Azoarcus olearius: one gene and its partner. Each later gene encodes a partner of the first gene's protein in a complex. Links are inferred from orthologs where the notes say so. Each region holds a gene or a part of one and is shown on either strand. Other genes may lie near its edges.

Evidence for each region. Proteins that work in one complex are often made in the same cells at the same time.
Region 2: the proteins of eno (region 1) and dqs_RS08550 are in contact, whole or in part, in a solved structure (PDB 2FYM), measured with the Escherichia coli proteins. The link is inferred for Azoarcus olearius from one-to-one orthologs.

What each region holds. Positions count from the first base shown.
Region 1 is NZ_CP016210.1:2,417,721-2,420,769, forward strand. What follows is about bases 248-3,049. They hold eno (phosphopyruvate hydratase), read right to left. Parts: upstream 2,393-3,049; coding sequence 1,103-2,392; downstream 248-1,102. Other genes in these bases: dqs_RS11180 (CBS domain-containing protein), read left to right, coding at 251-682; ftsB (cell division protein FtsB), read right to left, coding at 737-1,012; kdsA (3-deoxy-8-phosphooctulonate synthase), read right to left, coding at 2,477-3,049. Also shown: dqs_RS11175 (C40 family peptidase), read left to right, coding at 1-141. UniProt on the Escherichia coli protein: Catalyzes the reversible conversion of 2-phosphoglycerate (2-PG) into phosphoenolpyruvate (PEP). It is essential for the degradation of carbohydrates via glycolysis.
Region 2 is NZ_CP016210.1:1,858,775-1,862,583, reverse strand. The notes cover bases 1-3,606. They hold dqs_RS08550 (Rne/Rng family ribonuclease), read left to right. Parts: upstream 1-391; coding sequence 392-3,406; downstream 3,407-3,606. Other genes in these bases: dqs_RS08545 (low molecular weight protein-tyrosine-phosphatase), read right to left, coding at 3,501-3,606. Outside these bases: more of dqs_RS08545, read right to left, coding at 3,607-3,809. UniProt on the Escherichia coli protein: Endoribonuclease that plays a central role in RNA processing and decay. Required for the maturation of 5S and 16S rRNAs and the majority of tRNAs. Also involved in the degradation of most mRNAs.

The DNA of each region.
Region 1 (3,049 bases):
TCCCACATGGGCATCTACATCGGCGACGGGCGCTTCATCCACGCGCCATCGAGCCGCGGCGCCGTGCGCATCGAGAAGCTCTCGAACGCCTACTTCGCACCGCGCTTCGACGGCGCGCGGACGCTGATCGCACGCGACTGAAACCGCGTAGCCCCGCCGGCGGGCGTTGGGGTATGTTCGGACTTGCTTCCCCGGCAGCGGCTATCTACCTTTGATGGGCCGATGGTGGTTTTCCGGAGGAGGAAGAGACATGCCGACGCGCAAGATTGCAGAGGTGGTAAAGGGACAGAAGATTCTGACCGCCGACGAACACATGACAGTACTGGAGGCCTCGCGCAGGATGACCGACCTGCACGTGGGGTCGATCATGATCGTCCATGACGGTCACCTGAGCGGCATCTTTACCGAACGCGACGCGCTCGTCCGCGTCATCGCCGCCGGCCGCGATCCTGCGCGGACACGTTTGAGCGAAGTCATGACCCGCGATCCGCAGTCGATATCGTCCGACAGGCCGCTCGGGCACGCGATGCACCTGATGTACGAGGGCGGCTTCCGGCACGTTCCGGTCACCGACTGCGGGCGGCCGATCGGGATGATTTCCGCGCGCGACGCGCTCGGTCTCGAAATGGTGGCTTTTGAAGAGGAACTGGAGCAGCGGGAACTGATCACCGAACTGCTCTAGACCGCGTCCGACGAACGCGTTTGAAGCATGGAACTGAGCCGGCCTTGAGCCGGTTCAGTGCTTCTGGGGTACCTGAACGAAGATTTCGTTGGGCTTGGTCAGGCCGAGTTCGAGCCGTGCCCGTTCTTCGATCGCCTCGTTGCCGGACTTGAGGTCGCGGACTTCGGCGTCGAGCCCCGCGTTGCGCTCTTCCAGCCGCGTGTTCTCCTCACGCTGCTCGTGCAACTTGCGATCCACCTCCCACACGCGCAGCCATCCGCCCTTGCCTAGCCACAGTGGGTACTGCAGCACGACGACGAGGACGGCAAGAATGATCACGGGCCAACGCATGGAACAGTTCGACGGCTAGGGAAAGAAAGACGCAATCGACTGCCGCGGCGGATGTCGCGGCAGTCGAAGCGGAAAGCGAACCGGCGTCGCTTAGCGGCTGCGCAGGTTGTAGAACGCGCGCTTGCCCGGATACACCACGGTGTTGCCGAGATCTTCCTCGATGCGGAGCAGCTGGTTGTACTTGGCGATACGGTCCGAGCGCGACAGCGAACCGGTCTTGATCTGCATCGCGTTGAGGCCCACCGCGATGTCGGCGATGGTGGAGTCTTCGGTTTCACCCGAACGGTGCGAGATCACCGCGGTGTAACCGGCGCGCTTGGCCATTTCAACCGCCGCGAAGGTTTCCGACAGGGTGCCGATCTGGTTGATCTTGATCAGGATGGAGTTGGCCACGCCCTGGTCGATGCCCTGCTCGAGGATCTTGGTGTTGGTGACGAAGAGATCGTCGCCGACCAACTGGATCTTGCGGCCGAGGCGGTCGGTGAGGTGCTTCCAGCCGGCCCAGTCGCCTTCGGCCATGCCGTCCTCGATCGACACGATCGGGAACTTGTCGGCCAGGGTGGCGAGGTAGTCGGTAAAGCCTTCGGAGGTGAGGCTGAGGCCTTCGCCCTTCAGCTCGTACTTGCCGTCCTTGTAGAACTCGGACGCAGCGCAGTCGAGCGCCAGCAGCACGTCGCGGCCCGGCTCGTAGCCGGCGGCGGCGATGGCTTCCTGGATCAGGTTGAGCGCTTCTTCGGTGCCGGACACGTTGGGCGCGAAACCGCCTTCATCACCGACGGTGGTCGGGTAGCCCTTCTTGTCGGTGATCTTCTTCAGGTGATGGAAGATCTCCGCGCCACAACGCAGTGCCTCACGGAAGCTGCCCATGCTCACCGGCATGATCATGCATTCCTGGATGTCCAGGCTGTTGTTGGCGTGCTCGCCGCCGTTGATGACGTTCATCATCGGGACCGGCATCGCCATCGGGCCCGAACCGCCGAAATAGCGGTACAGCGGCAGGCCGGCCTCCTCGGCCGCGGCGCGCGCCACTGCCATCGACACTGCCAGCGTCGCATTGGCGCCGAGACGCGACTTGTTCTCGGTGCCGTCTAGGTCGATCAGGGTGCGGTCGATGAAGGCCTGCTCTTCGGCGTCCAGACCGATGATCGCTTCGGAAATCTCGGTGTTGACGTTCTCGACGGCGCGCAGCACGCCCTTGCCGAGGAAGCGCGCGGCGTCGCCGTCGCGCAGTTCGATGGCTTCGCGGGAACCGGTGGAGGCGCCGGAGGGCACGGCAGCACGCCCCATCACCCCGGACTCAAGCAGCACGTCGGCTTCGACAGTGGGATTGCCGCGGGAGTCCAGAATCTCGCGGGCGATCACGTCAACGATTGCACTCATGGAATGTTCCTGTTTCGGTTACGGATTAGGAATTGGAAGAAAAAATCAGGGTGCGCCTGCACATGGGGCGGCACGCGAAGCGGATCAGGCCTCGGTTTCCAGCAGCCCGCGCGACTTGACCAGTTCGTCGATCGCCTTCAGCGTGCTGAGCAACGCCTTCATGCGCGGCAAGGGCCAGGCATTGGGGCCATCGGAAAGCGCCTGCGCGGGATTCGGGTGAGTTTCCATGAAAAGACCAGCCACGCCGACCGCGACAGCCGCCCTGGCGAGGACGGGTACGAATTCGCGCTGACCACCCGATGCCGTGCCCTGCCCGCCCGGAAGTTGCACCGAGTGGGTGGCGTCGAACACCACCGGGCAGCCGGTCTCGCGCATGATGGCGAGGGAGCGCATGTCGGACACCAGGTTGTTGTAGCCGAAGGACGCGCCGCGCTCGCACACCATGATGTTGTCAGCGCCGCCGTTGGCTTCCCGGGCCTTGTCGACCACGTTCTTCATGTCGCCGGGCGCGAGAAACTGGCCTTTCTTGATATTCACCGGGCGGCCGCAGGACGCCACCGCGTGGATGAAGTCGGTTTGGCGACACAGAAAGGCGGGGGTCTGCAGCACATCGACCACCGCCGCGACGGCCGGGATCTCCTCGACCGAATGCACGTC
Region 2 (3,809 bases), 560 kb from region 1 along the record:
GGTTTAGCCGGTTGCGGTCGCCATCCCCACACGCCAGAAGGCGGGGGTCGATGTTCGACGATGAGCCCGCACGAGCGCTCCCGGCAGAACCGATGCGTGCGCCGCGCTGCCCAAAAAGGCGGCGATGGTAACGCAATCAACCAAGCAAAACACACTCTTCGACCTACCAGTTGGATTTATTCGCGTAGCACACGCAGGATCAAATGTTCTGGCCCGAACGCCGCACGACGGCGGGGGCGGGAACACGAGAATTTCGACCAGCCGACCCATCACAGCCGCGACCCTACAACCGGATGAAAGTAGCCCTACCCAACCGCTCCTGAACCCGGAAAGCGCGATGGTGCGCGCCGTTCGTCCTGCCCGTGTGCTTTTGCGCGGGAGAACGACCTAAATGAAGCGCATGCTTTTCAACGCGACGCAGGCCGAGGAACTGCGCGTCGCAATCGTAGACGGTCAGAAACTGATCGATCTCGATATCGAATCGGCCGCCAAGGAACAACGCAAGAGCAACATCTACAAAGCGGTCATCACCCGCATCGAGCCCAGCCTCGAAGCCGCTTTCGTCGATTACGGCGCCGAGCGCCACGGCTTCCTGCCGTTCAAGGAAATCTCGCGCTCCTACTTCCAGCCGGGCGTGGATGCCGGCAAGGCCAGCATCAAGGAAGCCCTGCGCGAAGGCCAGGAACTGATCGTCCAGGTGGAAAAGGACGAGCGCGGCAACAAGGGCGCGGCGCTCACCACCTACATCTCGCTGGCCGGGCGCTACCTGGTCCTGATGCCGAACAATCCGCGCGGCGGCGGCGTGTCGCGCCGTGTGGAAGGCGACGAGCGCGCCGAACTGCGCGACGTCATGGACCAGCTCGAAGTCCCGGGCGGCATGAGCCTGATCGCGCGTACCGCGGCGATCGGCCGCAGTGCCGAAGAGTTGCAGTGGGACCTGAACTACCTGCTGCAGCTGTGGACCGCGATCGAAGGCGCCGCCACCAGCCAGTCCGGCGCGTTCCTGATCTACCAGGAAGGCAGCCTGGTGATCCGCGCGATCCGCGATTACTTCCAGCCGGAAATCGGCGAAATCCTGATCGACACCGACGACATCTACGAGCAGGCGCGCCAGTTCATGGCCCACGTCATGCCGGGCAACGTCAACCGGGTCAAGCGCTATCAGGACGACGTGCCGCTGTTCTCGCGCTTCCAGATCGAGCACCAGATCGAATCCGCCTACTCGCGTCAGGTCGGCCTGCCCTCCGGCGGCGCGGTGGTCATCGACCACACCGAAGCGCTGGTGTCGATCGACGTGAACTCGGGCCGTGCGACCAAGGGCGCCGACATCGAGGAAACCGCCTTCCGCACCAACCTGGAAGCGGCCGATGAAATCGCCCGCCAGCTGCGCCTGCGCGACCTCGGCGGCCTGATCGTCATCGACTTCATCGACATGGAGTCGCAGAAGAACCAACGCGAAGTCGAGAACCGCCTGCGCGACGCGCTGCGCCACGACCGCGCCCGCGTGCAGACCGGCAAGATCAGCCGCTTCGGCCTGCTCGAACTGTCGCGCCAGCGCCTGCGTCCGGCGCTCGCCGAAACCAGCTACATCCCCTGCCCGCGCTGTAACGGCACCGGCCACATCCGCAGCACCGAATCGTCGGCGCTGCACATCGTGCGCATCCTCGAAGAGGAAGCGATGAAGGAGAACACCGGCGCGGTGCACCTGCAGGTGCCGGTCGATGTCGCCACCTTCCTGCTCAACGAGAAGCGGGTCGACATCGCCCGCATCGAGATGCGCCACAAGGTGCAGCTCATCATCGTGCCGAACCGCCACCTGGAGACGCCGCAGCACGAAATCATCCGTCTGCGCCACGACCAGCTCAACCTCGAAGACATCGCCCTCGCCAGCTACCAGATGGTGCAGAAGCCGGCTGACGAGGAAATGCGCCTGCCGACCAAGAACGGCGACAAGCCGGCCCGCCAGGAAGCTGCAGTCAAGGGCATCTCGCCCGAACAGCCCGCGCCCATCGTGGAAGCCCGCGCCGAAGCCGCGCCGGCGCCCGCCGCGGTGGCGCCCGCGCCGCGCCGCGGCCTGCTCGACTGGATTCTCGGCCTGTTCCGCAGCGAACCAGCCCCGGCCGCCACGCCGGCGCCGGCCGAAACGCCGGCCAAGCGCGAGGCCCGTCCGCGCGGCGAACGTAACGGAGACGCCCGTCGCGGCAATGGCAATCGCAACCGCCGTGAAGGCCAGCGCGAGCGCACCGAACGCGATGGCGAGACGCCTCGCGCACGCCCCGAGAACGGCCGTCACGCACGTGGCGAACGAAGCGAAAGCGTCGAACGCGAGAAGCCCCAACAGGAGCGTGCGGAGCGTCCCGAGCGCGCTGACCGTCCCGAACGGACCGAGCGCGGCGAAGGCGGCCGTGGTCGCGGCCGTGGGCAGCGCCAGGCACGCACCGAAGAGCTGAACGAGAAGCCTGCCGACAAGGCTGCCGAAGTCGCGGCGGAAGTCATCGCCGCCGCGGCGCTCGCCAGCGCGAACGACACCGAAGCCGTGGTGCCCTCGGGCGACGACAGTGCAGGTGAGAACGCAGCCCCCGAAAAGCGTCGCCGCCGGGGCCGCGGCCGCCGCGACCGCCGCCCGGCCGAAGTCGCCGGCGTGGATGGCGTGACCGAGAACGAAGGCAGCGCCGATGCGGTTGCCGAAACCGCCGACGTCCTCGCCCCTGAGGCCGCGCCCGTCGTGGCGGAGGCCGAGGCTGTGGTTCAGGTCGCCGCGACCGTGGAAGCGGTCGAAGCCCCTGCGGTCGAAGCCCCTGCGGTGGAAGATGCGCCGGCTGCCGCCGAGGCGGCCCCCGCGAGCGCAGAACTGCCGGTCGTCGCCTCCGCCGCTACGGCGGTGGAGTCGATCGTCGAGGCGGCACCGCTGCCGGTCGCCATCGAAACGGCGGTTCCCACCGAGGAGGTCGCTGGCGCCCAGGTCACCGAAACCGTTGCGCCCGAGACGGTTCCGCCGCTGTGCGTGGCCGAACCCCCGGCCGCCGACCACCCCGAGGTGTCCGTGGAAGCCGAGGCGGTGGCGACGACGTTCGAAACCGCGACGGTGCAGCCGGTGGCCGCCCCTGAGGCAGAACCGGTCGCCGAGGCGCCGATCCCGGTGGTCGTGGCGGAAGACAGCATCGTCCCGCCTGCGCCGACCGAGACGCGCGCCGCCGGCGTTGAGCAGAAGCCCGCGCCTTCGGATCCGATCGACCTGGGACCGGCGCTGGCTGACAGCGGCTTGGTACTGATCGAAACGAGCCGCGACAAGCTGTCCAAGTTTGGCACCGGTGCCGTGGAACAGTCCGTGCCGCTGGGCCGCAAGCCCCGTCAGGCGATGGTAATTGCGGAAGAACCGCTGCAGCAGGTTGAGACGCGCAAGTAAGCGCAGACCGCGTCCAGAAAAAAGGCCACCGCAAGGTGGCCTTTTTTCGTTCTGATCGGCGCTGACGACCGGGGCGCGTGCGCGCCCATTCCCGTCAGGCGCCGATCCGATCCAGCAGGCCGTCGACGCCAGCCTCGCACATGTCGAGCACCATCTCGAAACCCTGCGGACCGCCGTAATACGGGTCCGGCACCTCATCGAACTCGGTTTTCGCGGCGTAGCGCAGGAACAGATCGAGCTTGGGCCGATACACCTCCGGGCAGGCCCGCTTCATCAGGTCGAGGTGGCCGCGATCCATTGCCAGCAGCAGGTCGAAATCCTGGAAATCGCGCAGTTCCAGCTTGCGCGCCCGCAAGGGACTGAGATCGTAGCCACGTCGGGCCGCCGCCTTGAGCGTACGCGG